DNA from 3 places in the Sanguibacter sp. Leaf3 genome. Region 2 is predicted to be linked to each of the others. Evidence: riboswitches for the same ligand, from Rfam matches in the RefSeq annotation. Region 2 holds a riboswitch; each other region holds the start of a gene.
What was found. A riboswitch is a leader RNA that binds a small molecule or an ion and turns the genes downstream of it on or off. The one in region 2 is predicted to bind S-adenosylmethionine.
Positions count from the first base shown of each region.

Region 1: linked by a shared signal. The riboswitch ahead of ASG53_RS14310 (methylenetetrahydrofolate reductase) and the one ahead of ASG53_RS01585 (flavin reductase family protein) in region 2 are both predicted to bind S-adenosylmethionine.
Region 3: linked by a shared signal. The riboswitch ahead of ASG53_RS01140 (rhodanese-like domain-containing protein) and the one ahead of ASG53_RS01585 (flavin reductase family protein) in region 2 are both predicted to bind S-adenosylmethionine.

Region 1 is NZ_LMRH01000003.1:198,207-204,801, reverse strand. It holds gene ASG53_RS14340 (family 20 glycosylhydrolase) at 1-304, shown strand, start outside; gene nagA (N-acetylglucosamine-6-phosphate deacetylase) at 281-1,495, opposite strand; gene ASG53_RS14330 (helix-turn-helix transcriptional regulator) at 1,644-2,417, shown strand; gene ASG53_RS14325 (hypothetical protein) at 2,597-3,163, shown strand; gene ASG53_RS14320 (glycosyltransferase family 2 protein) at 3,160-3,921, shown strand; gene ASG53_RS14315 (PH domain-containing protein) at 3,954-4,493, shown strand; SAM riboswitch class I at 4,560-4,665, shown strand; gene ASG53_RS14310 (methylenetetrahydrofolate reductase) at 4,672-5,742, shown strand; gene metE (5-methyltetrahydropteroyltriglutamate--homocysteine S-methyltransferase) at 5,754-6,595, shown strand, end outside.
Region 2 is NZ_LMRH01000001.1:348,998-355,592, reverse strand. It holds gene ASG53_RS01600 (GNAT family N-acetyltransferase) at 1-194, opposite strand, end outside; gene ASG53_RS01595 (DUF1684 domain-containing protein) at 191-1,042, opposite strand; gene ASG53_RS01590 (hypothetical protein) at 1,205-2,533, shown strand; SAM riboswitch class IV at 2,601-2,712, shown strand; gene ASG53_RS01585 (flavin reductase family protein) at 2,733-3,257, shown strand; gene ASG53_RS01580 (TIGR03086 family metal-binding protein) at 3,564-4,160, shown strand; gene ASG53_RS01575 (rhodanese-like domain-containing protein) at 4,354-4,809, opposite strand; gene ASG53_RS01570 (dipeptide ABC transporter ATP-binding protein) at 4,963-6,595, opposite strand, start outside.
Region 3 is NZ_LMRH01000001.1:247,752-254,346, forward strand. It holds gene ASG53_RS01135 (O-succinylhomoserine sulfhydrylase) at 10-1,278, opposite strand; gene ASG53_RS01140 (rhodanese-like domain-containing protein) at 1,285-1,716, opposite strand; SAM riboswitch class I at 1,723-1,827, opposite strand; SAM riboswitch class IV at 1,938-2,051, shown strand; gene ASG53_RS01145 (aminotransferase class V-fold PLP-dependent enzyme) at 2,099-3,529, shown strand; gene ASG53_RS01150 (hypothetical protein) at 3,879-4,274, shown strand; gene ASG53_RS01155 (hypothetical protein) at 4,262-4,483, shown strand; gene ASG53_RS01160 (pentapeptide repeat-containing protein) at 4,614-5,228, opposite strand; gene ASG53_RS01165 (hypothetical protein) at 5,328-6,221, opposite strand.

The DNA of each region.
Region 1 (6,595 bases), on a different contig from region 2:
CGGTCTCACCTGGGCGGCGATCGTCGACGTGCGCGAGGCCTACGACTGGGACCCTGTCGCCGAGCTCCCAGGTGTCCCCGCGGAGTCGGTCGTCGGCGTCGAGGCCTGCCTGTGGACCGAGACACCGCGGTCCTTCGACGACCTCACCATGCTGGTCCTGCCGCGCCTGCCGGCGGTCGCCTCGGTGGCCTGGGGCTCCCCGAAGGACTACCCGGCCTTCGCGTCGGCCCTCGCCCAGCACGGGCACTGGTGGGACGCCGACGGTCTCGTCTTCTACCGCTCAGAGCAGGTCGACTGGACCTGACGCCTGGCCCGGCTCGCGCCGTCCGCCGTGCAGCACGGCCACCACGGTGAGTGCCCCGTCGAGGACGACGGCGTCGGCGCGAGCCCCGGGCTCCAGATGACCGACGTCGGTCCGGCCCAGGACCCGGGCCGGCGTCGTCGTCAGCGCCGCGAGCGCGTCCTCGAGCGGGACACCTGCGGCGACCGCACCGCGGAGCGCGACGTCGAGGGTGAGGGTGCTGCCGGCGATCGACCCGCCCTCGCGCAGGCGCGCCACCCCGTCGACCACGTCGACGACGAGCGACCCCAGCAGGTACTCGCCGTCGGCCACCCCTGTCGCCGACATCGCGTCGGTGACCAGGACGGTCCGGCCCACCCCTGCTGAGCGTGCCGCGTGCTGGACCGTGAGCGGGTGCAGGTGCACACCGTCGGCGATGAGCTCGACCGCCACGCGCGGGTCTTCGAGCAGCGCGAGGACAGGCCCGGGCACCCTGTGGTGCACGGGCAGCATCGCGTTGAACAGGTGCGTCGCGAGCGTGACCCCGGCGTCGACGGCAGCCGTCGCCGTCGCGGCGTCGGCGTCGGTGTGACCGATGGCCGCCACGGCCCCGGCCTCGACGATCCTGCGGACGGCGTCGAGACCGCCCGGCAGCTCGGGCGCGATCGTCACGACCTTGACGACCCCGGGCCGGGCGCCGAGCAGAGAGTCGACGTCCGCGAGCGCGGGCTCACGCAGGAGGGTCGGCTCGTGGGCGCCCTTGTGCAGGGGGCTCAGCCACGGGCCCTCGAGGTGGACCCCGGCGATCTCGCCGCTCTCGACGAGGGGGGCCAGTCCGACGATCGCGTCGCGGAGGGCCGGCAGGGGCGCTGTGACCAGGCTCGCGACGATCGTCGTGGTGCCGTGGGCCCTGTGCGTCGCGGCGACCTTCCGGGCGCTCGCAAGGAGGTCCGGTCCGTCGCCGAAGGACGCACCTCCGCCCCCGTGGCAGTGGACGTCGACGAAGCCGGGGACGAGCGTCGCCTCGCCGAAGTCGACGTGCTCGGCCGAGGCCCACGCGGCGTCCGGCTCACCCTCGCCGACGGCGACCACGAGGCCCTGGTCGACGACCATCCAGCCGGGGCTCAGGGTCCTGCGCCCCGTGCGCAGGGAAGCGGCCGAGTACACGGTCGGGGACAGTGCACCGGGGACGGCTGGGGCGGGGGCGCTCGACATGCCCTCACCCTAGCGACACCGCACGTCCTCGCTTCCAGGACCGGCTGCCCGTCGAGGGCCCCCGACCCGTTCTCCTGGGCCGCTGAGAGCCGCTGAGGTGTGGGATACCCTCGGTCCAGAGACTGTGTCGGCGGAGGGGGGGACAACCGTGTCACCGGGACACGATGCACTGCCCTCGCCCGACGGCGTCCCACCGCCGACCGGTGCGCTCCCGACTCTCGACGGTCCCCCCGGGTCGGTCTTCTCGGGGTCCGGGGTCGAGACCCTCACGGCGACCCAGACCATCTTCGACCTGCTCTCCGAGCTCATCGCGACCTCGACCACCAGCCTGTGGGGCGCGCACCCCGGGGCCGGCTTCGGCGCAGACCACATCGACACGTGGTGGGGGCCGGTGTCCGAGATGGCCGGCCGCGACGTCGAGGTCCGCACGATGCTCCAGCACAGCACCCGCACCCAGACCGCCACGCAGAGCTATGCCGCGCTCGCCCTCCCCGCCGGGGTGCTGATCCGCACGGTCCCGATGATCCCCGCGCGCACCCTGATCTTCGACGGCGTCGTCGCGATGGCGACACGCTTCGTCGAGGGCCGCTCGGCCGGTGCCCTCGTGATCCACGAACCGGGTCTCGTCGCGTACCTGGAGCGCGGGTACGACGCCGAGTGGGCGCTCGCTCAGGACTTCCCGGCGCTCGTCGACGCCGAGGGGCGTCCTGTCGAGATCGACCAGACCGCACGGACCGTGCTCGCGCTGCTCGCCGACGGCCACAAGGACGAGGTCGTCGCCCGCCGGCTCGGGTGCTCGGTCCGCACGGCGCGCCGGCACATCTCCTCGCTCATGGAGCTGCTCGAGTCGGGCAGCCGGTTCCAGGCCGGGGCACGAGCCGCCCAGGCCGGCCTGCTCGACCGAGACGCCCCGTTCGACTGACACGCTCAGGCGGCTGGCACGCTCAGCCCGGCTGGCACGCTCAGCCCGGCCGGCACGCTCAGCCCGACCGCCCGCTCCGCTCCTCAGGCACGCGGATCGGGCGTCGTCGAGGCCTCCCGTCAGCAGCGTCCACACGTCTCACCCGGCGCAGGACGGTCCCGCTGCCTAGAGTCGTCCGCGTGACCCCAGCCGACGCGCCCCCGCGGACCTCCCCCGCCGTCATCGCGGGGGACGTGGTCCGTGCGCTCGTCGCCGTGAGCATCGTCGTCGGCACTGTCCTCTACGGCCCTGTCGGCGCGGCGCTGCTGTCCCTCGTCCTGCTGGGCTCGGTCGTCCCGCGCGCCCTCGGCCTGCACGGCTACGGCGACCCGGCTCTCGGCCTGGTGCTCTCGGCTGCTGCATGGTCCGGGCTCCTCGACCTCTACGAGGCGGTGCCGTGGCTCGACCTCGTGATGCACCTGGTCGCCACAGCGGCCCTCGCGGCGCTCGTCTGGCTCGTCCTTCGCCGCACAGGCGCTGTCTCCGGTCCCGGCGAGGAGTCGCTGCGCCGCCCGAGGCTCGGCGTCGTCGTCTCGGTGACGGGGCTCGGCTCCCTGCTGGCGCTGCTGTGGGAGATCGGCGAGTGGGCCGGCGCGACCTACGTCGACGGCTCGATCAACGTCGGCTACACGGACACTGTCTCCGACCTCGCCGTCGGCACCCTCGGGGCCCTCGTCGCAGGCCTCGTCCTCGCGAGGCGCTCGTGACCCGCCGGCCCGGTGCTGCGGACATCACCGTCGTGGTCCCCGCGCGGGACGACGCGGCGCACCTCGCGCGGTGCCTCGACGCGCTCGCACGCCAGTCGCACCCGCCCTTCGAGGTGGTCGTCGTCGACAACGCCTCGACCGACACGACTGCCGAGGTCGCGCGGGCGGCCGGTGCTCGGGTCGTCCACGAGGACCGCGTCGGCATCCCGGCTGCGGCGTCCCGGGGCTACGACGCCGTCGAGGGCGGGATCATCGCGCGGTGCGACGCGGACAGCCTGCCCCCGGGCGACTGGCTCGCGCGGATCGCGTCGGTCTTCGACGCCGACCCGACGCTCAGCGCGGTGACGGGCGCCGGGACCTTCTACGACCTCCCGCCCGTGCGCGGCCACCTCGCGCGCGTCTTCTACATGCGCGGGTACTTCTGGGGGATGCGCGCGGCCGTCGCGAACGTGCCGCTGTGGGGCTCGAACATGGCGCTGCGCGTCTCGGCGTGGCACGGCGTGAGGCACCTGGTGCACAGGGACGACCCGCAGGTGCACGACGACACCGACCTGAGCTTCCAGCTCGGCAGCTCGGCGCGCGTCAGGTACGACCGCGCGCTGACCGTCGGGGTCTCCGGCAGGACCTTCCAGTCACCGGCGAGCCTGGCCCGCAGGTTCCGCTGGGCCCGACGCACCCTCGAGGTGAACTGGGCCGTCAGCCCGCCGTGGGAGCGCTGGACGCACAGGATGCTCGATCCCGCTCCCGACCGGGGATAGTGCCGGCGGGCGAGCGGTGCGAAGATTCCGGCATGGGAATCCAGAGCACTCTCGCCGAGGGCGAGCACGTCGTCCTCAACCTCCGCACCCACGTCAAGGCGCTGTTCGGGGCGATCGCGCTCTTCGTCGTGCTCCTCGCGGCCGCGGTCGCCCTCGTCGTGCTGCTCCCGGAGAGCTCCGCGCGCGGCTGGATCCTGCTCGCGGGTGGTGTCGTGCTGCTCGTGGTGCTCGTCGGCTGGGTGCTGCTGCCCTTCCTGCGGTGGGTGACCTCGCGCTACACGGTGACCAACCGTCGGCTCATCACCCGCAGCGGCATCCTCACGCGCACGGGTCGGGACATCCCGCTCTACCGCATCAACGACGTGTCCTACGAGAAGAGCCTCACCGACCGCCTGCTCGGCTGCGGCACCCTCGTCATCTCGGACGCGACGGACAAGGCGGGGGTCACGCTGCACGACGTCCCGCGGGTCGAGCAGGTCCAGGTGGTCCTCCACGACCTGCTCTTCTCGGCCGACGACGGCTCGGACGACGGCGAGTTCCCGCCCCGCGAGCCGCGTCGCCGTCTTCGCTGACGAGACGCCCGTCTCACTCCTCGGGCAGAGCCTGGACCGCCTGGTGGATGCCGTCTAGATTCAGGGACACCATCCAGAGCGGTTGAGAGTCCTGGCTCGACGACACCGCAGCAACCCCCCACTATGGAAGCCTCCTGATGGGTGCGGGTGCTAACGCCAGGTCCGATGGAGTGAACTCATGACGGCTTCCGACGTCCCACCGACCCCCGCCGGGGGCAGCTCCGCGACCGCCCCGCCGGGGCGGCCCGCAGCGCGCCCGTCCCGGCAGCGCCCGACGATCTCCTTCGAGCTCATGCCGCCCCGCAACCCTGCCGCGGCGCCGAAGTTCTGGAGCACGGTCGACCACCTGATCGCCGCCAGGCCCGACTTCGTGTCGGTCACCTACGGCGCAGCAGGTGGGGACCGGACCACCGCGCAGACCGTCGTGAGGCGCATCCTCGAGCACGCCCCGGTGCTGCCGATCGCGCACCTCACCTGCGTCGGCGCCTCCCGCGACAACGTCGCCGAGGTGATCGACGAGTTCCTCGCCGAGGGTGTCCGCAGCTTCCTCGCGCTCCGCGGCGACCCCCCGCGCGACCAGCCCGACTGGGAGCCGCACCCCGAGGGCATCAACTCGAGCGACGAGCTCGTCGCACTGCTGCGCGAGGTCGAGGCCCAGCGCTGCGCGGACGACCCCTCCTCCGCCCTGCGCTCGGCCGCCCGTCCGCTGACCATCGCCGTCGCGACCTTCCTCGACGGCAACGCGGCAGCCGGCACCACGCGGTCGCAGGAGGTGCAGCGGCTGCTCGAGAAGCAGCAGGCCGGCGCCGACTTCGCGATCACCCAGCTGTTCTACGAGGCCGACAGCTATGTCGGCTTCGTGGACGAGGCCCGGCGCGCGGGAGTCACCCTCCCGATCCTCGCCGGCCTGCTCCCCATGACCGACCCAGCGCGCCTCGCTCGGGTCGAGACCCTCACGGGCGTCCCCGCCCCGAGGGCCCTCGTCCGCGACCTCGAGTCCCTCGCCGACCCCGCCGCGCGGCACGCCCGCGGCATCCGGGCGTCGGTCGAGCTGGCCGAGGCCGTCCTCGCAGCCGGAGCCCCGGGCCTGCACGTCTACACCTTCAACAAGCACGAAGCCGCACTAGACCTGCTCGAGGGCGTACACCTCGGCGGCGGACCAGCGCACCCGGCACCTGCCGACGCTGGTCCCGACCTGGCCAGCGGGCCGTGGGTCGGCGCATCCCAACCAACCGCAGCACTGATCTAGAGGGATGACCCATGACGACACGTACTGAGCTCAGCTCTATCCAGCAGAACCCGACCTTTGTCACATTCCCGGCGGCGACCATCCTCGGCTACCCCCGCATCGGACCGCGCCGCGAGCTCAAGAAGGCCGTCGAGTCCTTCTGGGCCGGCCGCATCGACGCCGACCAGCTCGAGGAGACCGCAGCCTCCCTGCGCAAGGCGACCCGCGACCGTCTCGTGGCGCTCGGCCTCTCCGCGACCGACGGCGCCGTGCCCGAGACCTTCTCCTACTACGACCAGGTGCTCGACACCGCTGTGACCGTCGGGGCCGTCCCGCCCCGTTTCGCGACGGCCGACGGCGACCTCGACCTCGCCGGGTACTTCCGCGCGGCACGCGGCGAGGGCGACGACGCCCCGCTCGAGATGACCAAGTGGTTCGACACCAACTACCACTACCTCGTCCCAGAGATCGGGCCGTCGACGGCCTTCCGCCTCGCCTCCGACCGCGTGGTCCGACAGCTCACCGAGGCGCTGGCCGACGGCGTGACGACCCGGCCCGTCCTCGTGGGACCGGTGACCTTCCTGCTGCTGAGCAAGGCCGCCGACGACGCCCCCGCGGGCTTCGAGCCGCTCTCGCGCCTCGCAGACCTGCTCCCCGTCTACGTCGAGCTGCTCCGCGCTCTCGCCGCCGCCGGAGCCACGTGGGTCCAGCTCGACGAGCCGGGCCTCGTGACCGACACGATCGACGTGCCGCTCGGCGACGTCCTGACCGCGGTCACCAAGGCGTACACGGTGCTCTCGACCGACCTCGCCCGCCCCGAGCGCCCGGCGATCCTGCTCGCCGCCCCCTTCGGCGACCTCCAGGAGGCGCTGCC
Region 2 (6,595 bases):
TCGGGGCTGTAGTGGGCCATCTCCTCGCGCAGGACCTCTTCGCCGAGGAGCGACGCGTAGAGGCGCAGGTAGGTGCGCTCGAGGTCGTCGAGGAGGGGCTGGACCAGGGCGTCGCTCATGTGGACCGAGCGGACCTCGAACCCGTGGTGCGGGCCGTCCAGGCGGCCGCCGGCGATCACGCTGTCGGTGCTCATCGGACGCGACACTCCCCTGCGGTGACGGCGAAGGGCACGTCGTTGCCCTCGACGGGCTGCGGGCAGGTGCCGAAGTCGCTGAAGGCGCACGGCATGTCGTAGGCACGGTTGAGGTCGAGCACGACGGTGCCCTCGGTCTCGCCTGCGGTGTCGACGGTCAGCGAGCGCCAGGCGGGGGTCTCCTCCGACGTGTCGGTGAACAGCAGCGAGGCGCTGCCGGGTGCGTCTCCGACGAGGCGCAGGGTGACGCTCTGGCCGTCGCGGGCGAGGTCGACCTCGCCGGTGACGGTGACCTCGTGGCTGAAGCCGGGCTGGGCTGCGCCGACGACGGCGGGCTCGGGCTGCGCGTACCAGCGGACCGGGGCCTCGAGCACCCAGGACGGGTCGTAGTCGAAGGTCGGCACGCCTGTGAAGCCTGTGGCCATGGGCGCACGGGGGTCGCGGACCCGCAGGATCGGTCGACCGCTGCGGATGCCCGCCTCGACGGCGACGTCGCCGGGGACGATCGCGGCGATGGTCGAGCCGGCCGTGGACACGTCGACGGAGTGGACACCCTCGAAGGGCTCGTCCTCGACTGCGCGCCCGGCGCTCGTGTCGCCCGCGCGCAGACCGTCGGCGGCCGTGACCTCGACGTGGATGCCGTGGCGGTCCGCCCACCAGCGCCCCGGGAGCTGGGCGTAGGCCGTCGGGACGTCGGTGAGCTGGTGGAGTGCGGTGAGCGTCAGCCAGCCGTGGTGCTCGGCCAGGCCGGCGTCGCGCTCGGCGCGCCACGCGACCCAGAGATCGCGGGGGCTCGGCGTCGCGGTGCTGCCCGCGTCGCCCGGCGCGGGGCTGGTGCTCGTCGTCATCCCACCATTCTGCCGCTCCGGACCGCGCCGCGAGGGCGTCCAGAGTGTGGGACTCAGCACAGCAGGAGGGCTCCTCCACGCCTTGTTCACAGGCGAGGGCCTGTGCCTCTCACCCGCTCTGTGGTAGGCAGGATGCGGCATCAGACGCAGAGAAGAGACGACGTGAGCACCGACCCTCAGGGTTCGACGCACAGATCGACGGACAGCTCGACGCACACAGCGGCACAGAGACCGACGCCCGAGCCGGCGCAGGGACCGGCGGAGAGATCCGCGCAGGGACCGCGCCACGGCACGCCGGTCGACGACGCGAGCCCGCGCACCGGACGAGGCGGGCGCTGGGGTGCCGGTGCACCGAGGACGAGCGTCGTCGCCCGTCCTGTCGGCCTCGTCGTCGCAGCGGTCGCCGGGCTCGCCGTGGTCTCGACGGGGATCGCGATCGGGGCGGGTTCACCTCCACCCACGGCCGGGAGCCCTGCAGGGGTCGTGACTGCCGCACCGACGTCCGCGCTCCCGGGCGTCGCGTCGACGACGGCGCCGGTCGACGCACCCGACGGTGACGCGCCTGTGGGCGACCCTGAGGACGCACCGACGGTCGACCTGCCCCCGTCCGCAGAGCCACCGGTGATCGAGTGGGACGACCTGCCCGAGCCGGCTCAGCCCGACCCGGCACCCGAGCCCGTCGCGACCTTGCCTCCCCTGCCTACGCTTCCGCCCCTGGCACCGGTGCCCGACGTCGTCGCGCCGGGTACACCGCCCTCAGGTCCCTCTGAGCCCGCCGGGCCCAGGGTGCCGACACTCACCGGACCGGCGGCAGGCACTGTGCTGATCACCTTCCCCACGGTCTCAGGGGCGGCCGAGCCGGGTGCCACGGTCGTCGTGACGACCACCTCGGGTGACTCGTTGGCGACAGCCGTCGCAGACACCTCGGGCGCCTGGTCTGCGCAGGTGTGCGGGGAGCTGACCGGAGCCCCAGCAGCGTGCCTCACCTCGACGGACGCCCTGACCGTCGCCGCGCACGCCCGCGACGAGACGACAGGCTCCGAGTCCGAGGCGTCCACGGCGCTCTCGTGGACCTTCGACCGTCCCGTCCTGGCAGCGCCGACCGACGGCGAGGTGATCGAGGCCCCCGACGGGGGCGACGTCCCCCTGCGGGTCGAGGGGACCGCCGGAGAGCTCGTGCAGCTGAGCGTCGACGGGACGCCGACGGGCGAGCTCCACAGGGTGGCGGGCGGGGAGGACCTCGTCTGGCGCGGCCCGTCTGCGGGGTCGCACACGCTGAGCCTGCGGTACGTCGACGTGGGTGAGGGTGGCACAGCCGTCACCGGCTTCGGTCCGAGCCGCACGTGGACGGTGAGCGTCGCCGAGGTCGGAGGGGCACCGGAGGGGACGCTCGAGACTGCTCCTGGCGAGGTACCAGGTGGAGCTCCGGCCGAGGCGCAGCCCGAGCGACCGGGCAGCACCCCGGCGTCCACCCCGAGCACCACCCCCTGACCAGATGGTGAGACGTTCTGGGAAAGCCGATGACAGGACGCGAGCCGTTGCTATACCGGTCACTCAAGGTCACGAGAACCGACGCGAAGCCCCGGCTGGTCGGACAGCAACCCCATCGTCATGGCGGGGTGCTCCGGGAGATGACCTGGCTGGTCCCCCGGGACCGGCAAGCCGACGACAGACCACCGAAGGACTGCACATGACCATCCAGGACGAGCGTCTCGCCGACCTCGACACCCACCTGTCCCCCGACGAGTTCAAGACCGTGTTCCGCCAGCATCCAGCTGGCGTCGCCGTCGTGACCCTGCGTGGACCCCACGGCCACGTGGGCTTCACAGCGACCTCGGTCATCTCGGTGTCCGCGGCACCGCCGCTGCTCGCCTTCTCGATCGCCGGGACGTCGTCGTCGTGGGCCGCGCTCGCCGAGGCCGACACCCTGGCCGTCAGCTTCCTCTCCCAGGACCAGGACGACGTGTCGGCACGCTTCGCGACGAGCGGCATCGACCGCTTCGCCGCAGGCGGCTGGACCGAGCTCCCGAGCGGCGAGGCCGTGATCGACGGGGCCGTCACCTGGCTGCGCGGCAGGATCCTCGAGCGCACGCCCGTCGGCGAGAGCTTCCTCGTCTCCGTCCGGGCCATCGAGTCCCAGACCCGCACCGACGCCACCCCGCTGGTGTTCCACGACAGGACGTACCACCGCATCGGGGACCAGACGGCGATCTGAGCCGAGCTCCGCCCCTGAGGCCGCGCCACCGCCTACCCACCGCGCGGCCACCGTGCCCTCGTGCGCCGACCGGTGCGCGAGGGCGCAGCCGTCCGTCAGACGTCGACGGTTACGCCACGAGACCTCTCCCACACTCACCGGCGGCGACGCTCAGCGCTCTCGCTCGGCGTCGCCTCGCCATGCCGTGACGTGCCGTGACGTGCCGACAACCACGATCTGGACTATTGCACCATAGGTGCGATAACTTGGCGAGAACCCCCGGAGGCCAAACAGCCGACCACGGATCGACGTCGGAGAGGTTGGACAGTGGACATCTCCGCTCTGCACACAGCCACCGAGCAGCTCGCGTCATATCTGTCGGAGGTCACCTCCGGCGACCTGACGTCCCCGACGCCGTGCGAGGAGTGGGACGTCAAGAATCTCTACCACCACCTGCTCGACGAGAACCTCGCCTTCGCCCAGGCCCTCACGGGAGCACCTAGGGCCCCGGACGCCTCGCCCGACTTCGCGTCGGTGCCTCCCGCCGGCGACATGGCCCACCACGGCTTCGATCACGCGTACAGGCGCACCGCCAGAGACATGGAGGATGCCTTTGCCTCCACCGACGACGAGTCCCAGGTGCGGGAGGTCCCGGGAGTACCGGGGGCTCGCAGCATCGACGACCTCTACGGCATGCAGCTGTGCGACACGGTGATCCACACCTGGGACCTGGCGCGGACTCTCGGGTTCGAGTGGGAGGTCGACCCGACAGTGGCTGCGCTCGTCCTGCGCCGCCTCGAGCTGCTCCCCGGGTCGGCACGCGGCACCGGGAAGGCCTTCGGGCAGGTCCGGCACGCTGTGACACCTGACCGGAGCACCATCGAGCGCATCCTCATCCTCTCGGGCAGGACGCCTGACGAGTGAGGTTCCACCCGGCGCACGGTCCTCGACGACTGGCGCGGACTCAGCAGCGAGGCTGCTCTCGAGGGCGATCAGCGCACCTTCAGGACCCCTGCCGGTGGACCGTCGGCTGCGCACAGACCAGACCACCGGCAAGAGCGACGGCGAGAGCACAGCGAGCCCGTCCTCCGGCTCCTCCGCGCTCCGCCCTCCGCCCTCACGACGTGAGCGGCAGCCCCGCCGCAGCCCAGCCTGGTGCTCCGCCCTCGACCTGGCGCACGTCGGTGTAGCCACGGGCGATGAGCTCCGCCGCGACAGGACCAGACCCTCGCTCCGAGCCGCAGACCACGACGATCGGGGTGTCGAGGGACACCGGCAGAGCGGCGCCGTGGCCTGCGGCGGCGAGGGCCGACGCTGTGGCGGTCGGGTCGAGCTCCGGTCCGAGGTCCGCGCGATCGGTGATGCGGGCGCCCTCGATCGCCCCTGTGGTCGCTCGACCTGCGGCGCTGCGCACGTCGAGCAGCAGGCCACCTGAGGCGAGGTGGCTGGCAGCGTCCTGCGGGCTGACGAGCGGCGCGAGCCCGCGCGCGGCGGCAAGTGCCTCGTCATCTCTGGACGAGGGCGCGGGTGAGGTGTCGGCAGGGGTGTCCTGGTGGGGCGTCGTGCGAGTCATGGTGGGGATCCTCTCGGTGCTGGTCGGTCAGGGGGCAGGGCCGGTCGTGCCGGCTGTCGTCAGGCGGGCAGAGCGGTCAGGCGGGCAGAGCGGTCAGGCGGGCAGAGCGGTCGGGCAGGCAGTGCTGACCGTGCCGGTGGGCTCGGTCTCTCCTCAGGCCGTCACGTTCGTGCGGCCCGGGATCGCCGCGAGCAGCGCCCGGGTGTAGTCGTGCTGCGGGTCGGCGAAGATCTGCTCGGTCGTCCCGCTCTCCACCAGCCGGCCGCGGGACATGACGCCGACCCGGTCGGAGATCTGCCGCACGACCGCGAGGTCGTGCGAGATGAACAGATAGCTCAGGCCGAGCTCGGCCTGGAGGTCGACGAGCAGCTGGAGGATCTGCGCCTGGACCGAGACGTCGAGGGCGGAGACGGGCTCGTCGAGGACGACGACCTGCGGGTGCAGGGCGAGCGCCCGGGCGATCGCCACCCGCTGGCGCTGACCGCCGGAGAGCTCCGCAGGGTGCCTGTGCAGCGCGGAGGTCGGCAGCGCGACCTGGTCGAGCAGCTCCGAGGCCCGGCGCGACCTCGACGCCCTGTCCCCGGTGCGGAAGGCCTCGAGCGGCTCGGTGAGCACCTGCCCGATGGTGAAGCGCGGGTCGAGGGAGGCGTAGGGGTTCTGGTAGACGAGCTGGAGGTGCTCGCGCAGTCGACGCAGGCGGCGGCCGCGCAGCCGGGTGATGTCCTGCCCGTCGACGTGCACAGAGCCTGAGGTCGGGTCGGCGAGCCGCAGGACGAGGCGCGCCGTGGTCGACTTCCCCGACCCGGACTCCCCCACGATCGCGAAGGTCTCGCCGCGCGGGACCGAGAAGGAGACACCGTCGACGGCCCGGAGGGTCTTCTTGCCGCCGCCCTGCTGGGGCACTGTGAACTCCTTGACGAGGTCGCGCACCTCGACGACGGGCGCGAGCGAGGCTGCCTGGGCAGCGGGCTCGCGCGGCACGACGGAGGTCGGGACGGCACCACTCGACGAGGCCTCTGGCTCACCTACCTCGCTGGCCTCGCTGGCCTCGCTGGCCTCGGCCATCACACTCAGGCCGCTCCGCTCGACCTGCTCGACCTGCTCGACCGCCTCCCCAGTCTCCGGCCCGCCCGCTCGCTCGGGCGCCAGCACCGGGTCCGCTGCTCGGCCGTCCCGCACCGTCGGCCGCAGCCGGGTCGGCGAGAGCGAGGGCGCCGCCGCGACGAGGGCCTTCGTGTACGGGTCCTGCGGGTCTTCGAGGATCTGCCGGGCACTGCCCTCCTCCACCACCCGCCCGCGGTTCATCACGATGACGCGCTGGGCACGCTCGGCCGCGACGCCGAGGTCGTGCGTGACGAGCAGGACGGCCGTCCCGAGCTCCGCGGTGAGCGACCCGAGGTGGTCGAGGACCGCGCGCTGGACTGTGACGTCGAGGGCCGAGGTCGGCTCGTCGGCGATCACGAGCGCGGGCCTGCAGGCGAGCGCGATGCCGATGAGCACCCGCTGACGCATGCCGCCCGAGAGCTGGTGCGGGTACTGGCGGGCGACGGCCTCGGGGTCACGCAGCCCCGCCTGCTCGAGGATCTCCACCACGCGCTGCCCGGTCGCCCGCCGGGCGAGGCCGGAGTGGACGACGAGCACGTCGGCCACCTGGTCGCCGATGCGTCGGACGGGGTTGAGCGAGACAGTCGGGTCTTGCGGCACGAGGCCCAGGCGCGCACCACGGACCCGCTCGAGCTCTTTGTCGCTCCACGCGCTGATGTCGGTGCCGTCGAGCACGATGCGC
Region 3 (6,595 bases), 100 kb from region 2:
GCGCCGCCCTCACGCCTGGAGCGCGATCTCCACGTCCTCGATGAGATCCTGCACGTCTTCGAGCCCGACGCTCAGGCGCACCGTCGTCTCGGCGATGCCGACAGCGGCGCGGCCCTCAGGGCCGATCCTGCGGTGCGTGGTCGTCGCGGGGTGCGTGATGAGCGACTTCGCGTCGCCGAGGTTGTTCGAGATGTCGATGACCTCGAGGGCGTCGAGGAAGGCGAAGGTGCGCTTCTTGGCCGACTCCGGGTCGGTGCCCTCGGGGACAGCGAGGTCGAAGGTGACGACGGTCCCGCCGCCGGTCTGCTGCTTGCGGGCGAGCTCGTGCTGCGGGTGCGACGGCAAGAACGGGTAGCGGACCCGGGTGATCCCCGGCAGCGTCTCGAGGTGCTCGGCGACCCGCAGCGCTGCGGCGGTCTGCGCCGCGACACGGATCGGCAAGGTCTCGAGTCCCTTGAGCAGCACCCAGGCGTTGAAGGGGCTGAGCGAGGGTCCGGTGTTCCTGATGAACTTCTGGACAGGTCCCTCGATGTACTCCTTCGACCCGAGGATAGCCCCGCCGAGCACGCGGCCCTGCCCGTCGATGTGCTTGGTGGCCGAGTACACCACGACGTCGGCGCCGAGCTCGAAGGGCTTCTGCAGGATCGGCGTCGCGAAGACGTTGTCGAGGACGACGACAGCGCCGGCGGCGTGCGCGAGCTCGCAGACCCGCTCGACGTCGACGATGTCCTGCATCGGGTTGGACGGGGTCTCGAAGAAGACGACGTCGGCCGGGGTGGCCAGGGCCGCCTCCCACTGCTCGGTCTCGTGGCCGTCGACGTACTCCACCGTGACGCCCCAGTCGGCGAAGATCTCGTCGAAGATCACGACCGTCGACCCGAAGAGCGCTCGGGCCGAGACGATGCGCGACCCGGACTTCACGAGGGCCGCGAGGGAGGTGAAGACTGCGGACATGCCTGTCGCCGTCGCGTAGCAGGCCTCGGCGCCGTCGAGGAGTCGCAGGCGCTCCTCGAACATGTGGACCGTCGGGTTGCCGTAGCGGGAGTAGATGAAGCGGTCGGTCTCGCCCTTGAAGGCGGCCTCGGCGTCGGCGGCCTGCGCGTAGACGTAGCCCTGGGTGAGGTAGATCGGCTCTGAGGTCTCCTGGAACTCGGAGCGGACCTGGCCGCCGCGGACAGCGGCGGTCGCGGCACGGACCGTGCGCGGAGGGCGAGCCGGGTCGGATGACGGGACGGTTGCGGCGGACGTGCCGGCCGTGCTCTCAGGGGTGGTCGTCATCGAGGCTCACTCCCCGGCGGTGTAGGTGGTGCTCGGCAGGCCGCGCAGGCGCCAGCCGTTGACGGTCCGCCCACCGGAGAGGTCCGTGTCGCCCTCGAAACCCTCGAGCACGTTGTACGACGGACCGAAGCCGGCTGCCGTCGCGTCGACCGCCGCACCGATCGAGCGGTTGCCCGAGCGGCACAGGAAGATCACCGGGCGGCCGTCACCCGGGGTGAGGCCGGCCTCGGCCAGCTGGTCGAGGAAGCGCGGGTTGGGGCCGAAGGCCGTCGCCCACTCGGTGAAGACGACCTCGCGGTCACCGTCGAGCGGGGAGAGGTCGGGGACGCCGATCTGCTGCCACTCGCCGACCGTGCGCACGTCGACGAGGACGGCGTCGGGGGTGGTCTCGAGCAGGTCCCAGGCCTGCTGCGGGGTGAGGTCGCCTGCGTAGCTCATGTCATGCCTCCATCGGTCCGTGGCGGTAGCACCCTCGCCCCGACGTCGAGCTCGTCGGAGGGGTTGCTGCGGCGTCGTCGTGCCAGGTCACTCAGCCGCTCTGGATGGTTGTCCCTCTGAGCATCACCCCCGACCCCCAGAATGAGACAGCCCGTCCAGCATGCAAGACAGACTGCGCTCGCTGATTGACACCCCCGGAAACCTCGCCAATCCTTGACGCAGGTCATGAGTGCCAGCGCGTAACCCCGGTTTGCTGGCCGGCAACCCTCCTCCGCGGTGGGGTGCCCCGGGTGACGACCTGGCCGGAACCAGATGGTCTCCGGCAAGCGCGGGAATCGGTCGAACCCAGGTGCGTCGATCCCCACCACGTCCTGGAGGATCTATGTCTGCCACCCATGAAGCCCAGTCCTGCCTGCCCGTCGTCGGCTCGGACACCCTCGTCCCGCTCGTCGACGGCCGGACGGTCACCTACGCCAACCTCGACTGCGCAGCGAGCGCCCCGGCGCTCCAGGCCGTCGCCGACCGCGTCACCCAGGTGCTGCCGCTCTACGCCTCCGTGCACCGCGGCGCGGGCTACCTCTCGCAGGTGTCGACGGCCCTCTACGAGGCCTCGCGCCAGACCATCGGCGCCTTCGTCGGTGCCCGGCCCGACGACGTCACGGTCGTCACGCGCAACACGACAGACTCGCTCAACCTGCTCGCCGGCTGCGTCCCGGCCGACGCTGACGGCAGGCCTGGCCGGGTGCTCGTCCTCGACGTCGAGCACCACGCCAACCTCCTCCCGTGGCAGCGGTCGGCCGGCGGCGCGACGGTGCTGCACGGTGCGGAGACCGTGGCTGAGACCCTCGAGGCGATCCGGGCCGAGCTCGCCCGGGCGCCCTACGCGCTGCTCGCGCTCACCGGGGCGTCGAACGTCACCGGCGAGCTGCTGCCTGTCGCCGACGTGGTCGCGATCGCCCACGAGGCCGGGGCTCGCGTCGCGATCGACGGCGCTCAGCTGGTGCCGCACCGCCGCTTCTCGCTCGCCGAGACCGGGGTCGACTACATCTCCTACTCGGGCCACAAGACGTACGCGCCCTTCGGGTCGGGGGCCCTCGTGGGCCGTCGCGACTGGCTCGACGCCGGGACGCCCTATCTCGCCGGTGGTGGGGCTGTCCGCCAGGTCGACCTCGACCAGGTGCAGTGGACGAACGCCCCGGCGCGGCACGAGGCCGGCTCGCCGAACGTCATCGGCGCCGTGGCCCTCGCCGCGGCCTGCGAGACCCTCGCGTCGCTGCCCGCGGGCACGCTCGAGGCGCACGAGGCCTACCTGCGCGAGCGCCTGGTGAGCGGCCTCGAGTCCATCCCGGGCGTCCAGGTGGTCCGGGCCTGGGCCGACGCGTCCGACCCTGTCGGCGTGGTGACCTTCTCGGTCGTCGGGCACGACCCGGGCCTCGTGGCTGCCTACCTCTCGGCCGAGCACGGGATCGGCGTGCGCGACGGTCGCTTCTGCGCCCACCCGCTCCTCGCCCGGCTCGGCTACGCCTCGGGTGCCGTGCGGGCCAGCGTGGGCGTCGGGACCACGCAGGAGGAGGTCGACCGTCTGGTCGCCGCCCTCGAGACCTACGTGACTGACGGCCCGACTGCTCGTTACGAGATCGTCGACGCCTGCTGGACCGTCGCCGACGACCCGCGTCCGCTGCCTGAGGGATCCGGTCTGTCTGGTCTCATCGCCACGGCTGCGGCTGGGTTCATCGCAGGGGCTGCCGGCTGCGGCCCTGTCCCGGAGCCGCAGGCCTCGGCTGCGCGCGCAGGATCGCTCGTCGACGCCTGAGCGCTGCCTGCCTGACCGTCACGATCTCACGGCTGCGTGCCGTGCTCGCCGCCGCGGGCGCTCCTGGAGCCCGCCCGGCACTCCGCCCCGGCTGGTCCACCCGGCCGGGGCGGAGCCGTGCCGGCGGGTCCACCCGGCAGGCTTCGTCGCGTGCGCTTAATACCCGGTGGAGCCGCCCGTGCGCTTGAAAGTCCTTTTTAGGTGTAGTGTCACTTATAGCAGGTCAATGATGACTTGCGTATATTGGAGGCACAAGATCCGTAATATCAAGAAGTCCATAGCCGGTTTGGTCGTCGCGGGTTTGATGACAGTTGGCCTTGTGTCGCCTGCGACGGCAACCGAGTCACCAGTGTTCGATGAGCTTCCTGTCGCGGAGTTCGCGGCGACGGAGGCGGGAGGTGGCGGAGCCCAGCTCGTTCCTTTCGGATCCGGGAGCCTCATCGTCTCGGTCCCGGACGACGTCGATCAGGCGCCCCTCATCGAAGGGCAGCGGACCTCTAGGCTCTCGGTCGGGCTCGGATGGACGTTCTACGTCTATCTCAACCGGACTGACCAGGCCGTGCTCGCCGGCGGGGGTGCCACGAGCCTGGGCATCTTGGTTTGCGCGATCCCGGGTGTCGGAATTCCTGCGTGCGCAGCTGTTGCGGGACTCCTCGTCGCAGGCGCTACATACATCGCGCTCAACGGTCTGTGCCCGTCCCGTCTCGAGCTTGCCGTGGGGAAGGGGTCCAAGTGCGTCAGCTAGGGCGCGAGGTCGCCGCCCTCGTGGCCGGGCGCCGCCAGAGCCTCGTCGCTGGGCTCGTGATCCTGCTTGTCGTCCCGGGCGCCGCTGCGGCTGGCTCGGCCAGCCCGGTCGTGACCTACCTCCAGGTCCTCTCCGGTGCGGTGGTGGTCGCGTCGGCCCTCTTGATCGCGTGGGTGCTCGTTCGACGACATCTCGGTGGCAGGCGCTGAGCCTCAGACTTCCGAGGGGCTGGACAGCTCTGGCTGTGGTTCGCGGAGACGGGACTCGGCTCTGCGTCTGATGCCCTCAGTGAGTGTCGAGAGCGCGCTCCAGCGGTCGGGGCGACCTGGCGTTCCGGTCTCACTGGATCGAGATGCCTAGGTGTGCCGCGAGCAGCGGGGCGAGGTCGAGGAACTGGTCGGTGCTGACCGTCGTGCCTTTGAGGCCCGCGATGCCTGTCAGCTGACCGAGCTCCGCGCCGCGCAGGTCGGTCCGGGTCAGGGTTGCCCGGCTCAGGGTGAGCTGGGCGATGCGCGTCCCGACAAAGCTCATCCGGGTGCCGCGCGCCGAGGAGAGGTCGAGCTCTCCGATCACGCAGTCGGTGAAGGTGACGTCCGCGAGGCGGGCCTCGCGCAGGTTGAGGTAGTCGATCTTGGTGCCGTGGAAGGCGACGCGCGACCACTGCGAGCCGTAGGCCTGGACGCCGCCGAGGCGGCTCGCGCGGACCTGGGTGTCCTGCCAGTCGCCGCTCGAGATGTCGAGGGTCGCTGCGTTGACCGTGTCGAAGGAGCAGTCGCTCACGCGTGACGAGGCGAGCTCGGCGCCCGACAGGTCCGTCCCGGTGAAGCTGCACTCGATGATGCGGGAGTCGACGGCGTCGATGCCGCTCAGGTCGGTCCCGTCGAAGGTCAGGACCTCGACATAGGCCTCTGGGCTGAAGGCTGCGGCGGTGCCGAGGGTGTCCGGTTCAGGCATGCGACCAGCCTCTCACGAGCGCCTGACAGCCGATGTGTCCGCGAGTCGGGGCCCTGGGACGCTCGGTGATGCTGCGCCATCGAGACGCGCCGCGCTGGCCTAGTTCGGAGCCGGAGCCGGAGCCGGTGTCGCAGGAAGCAGGGCGTCGATCCTCTCGTTGATCCAGGCGAATGCACTCGTCAACCAGTCGAATCCCAGTCCGCTGGTCATGATCAAGGACAAAGAGGCAAGGATGAATAGTGTCCACCACGTCAATGCGTGCATCGCCCACCGATTGGTCCAGAAAGCAAACTTCCAGAGCCAGCGCGGTCGACTGCTGGAGTGCACGTACACCGCGGCGACCGAGCCTAGGCCAAGTGCGATGCAGGCTATGAGCAGGCCGAACGTGAATAGGGCTGCGAACATCTGGGTCACGATGACTCCGACGTGCACGCCATCGGCATCGAAGATGGAGCCACCATCGCGTAGAGCTGTCGCCAGGGCGTCCAGGGCGTCCAGAGCGTCCGCGTGGAGCGGAGGCTCGACGAGCCAGAGTGCTGAGAGGACTCCGGCGATCACTGCAATATAGACGGCTGCGAGGCGCGCGGCGATGCCTCTGCCGTCCACTGCGCCGCGGCACCACAGCACGGTGAAGGTGATAGTGACTACGACCGTGGCCAGGATTGAGAGTCCTGCCATCAGCCCCGCGATGAGGACTGCGTTTCTCACGTACGCGGTCACGATAGTCACGAGGACGACGAGGGCGACGAGGGCTGCCGCGAGTTCTTCATCGTTCGTCCTCGTCTTGGTGCTGCCGCCTGAAGGGAACTGTGCTCGAATTCTTGCGACGACGTGCCAATCGGTCGTCGCGAGGGAGTGTGCCACTGCGCTGTTGAGGGAGACTCGACCGTGTCCGTGCCCCCCGAGCAACGGCGAGAATGCTAGGGCGATAGGGGTGCCGAGGAGGATGCCGAGAATGGTAAAAGCCAGGCTCGTGCCGTCAAAGTTCTGCATCGGGACCCGCCCTGTCTGCGGGAGGTTTCTGGAGCCTGCCGACCAGGGCACCGAATGCGGCCGTCAGGGACGTGGATCCTAAGAGGAAAACGATGTCCCAGAGGTGGTCGCGAAAGAAGGTAAGTAGCAACTTTCCTCTTCTGGGTCATGGGTGGCGGCTCGAGGGGTGGGGCTGGCCTCGGTCGTCGCGCTCTGGACGGAGAGATGGCGGATGGTGCGGTAAAACCGTAATCGGGATAGAGGTCACGAAGCGGGACGAAGGTCATGGGTGAGAGATGAGACGAGGGCTGTCTGGACCGGCTCGCCAACCCGGCTCGGTGACGGTGCGGGTCGCTCCTCTACGCCCTTGTTCGTCGAGGCTGGCGGCGCCTGCA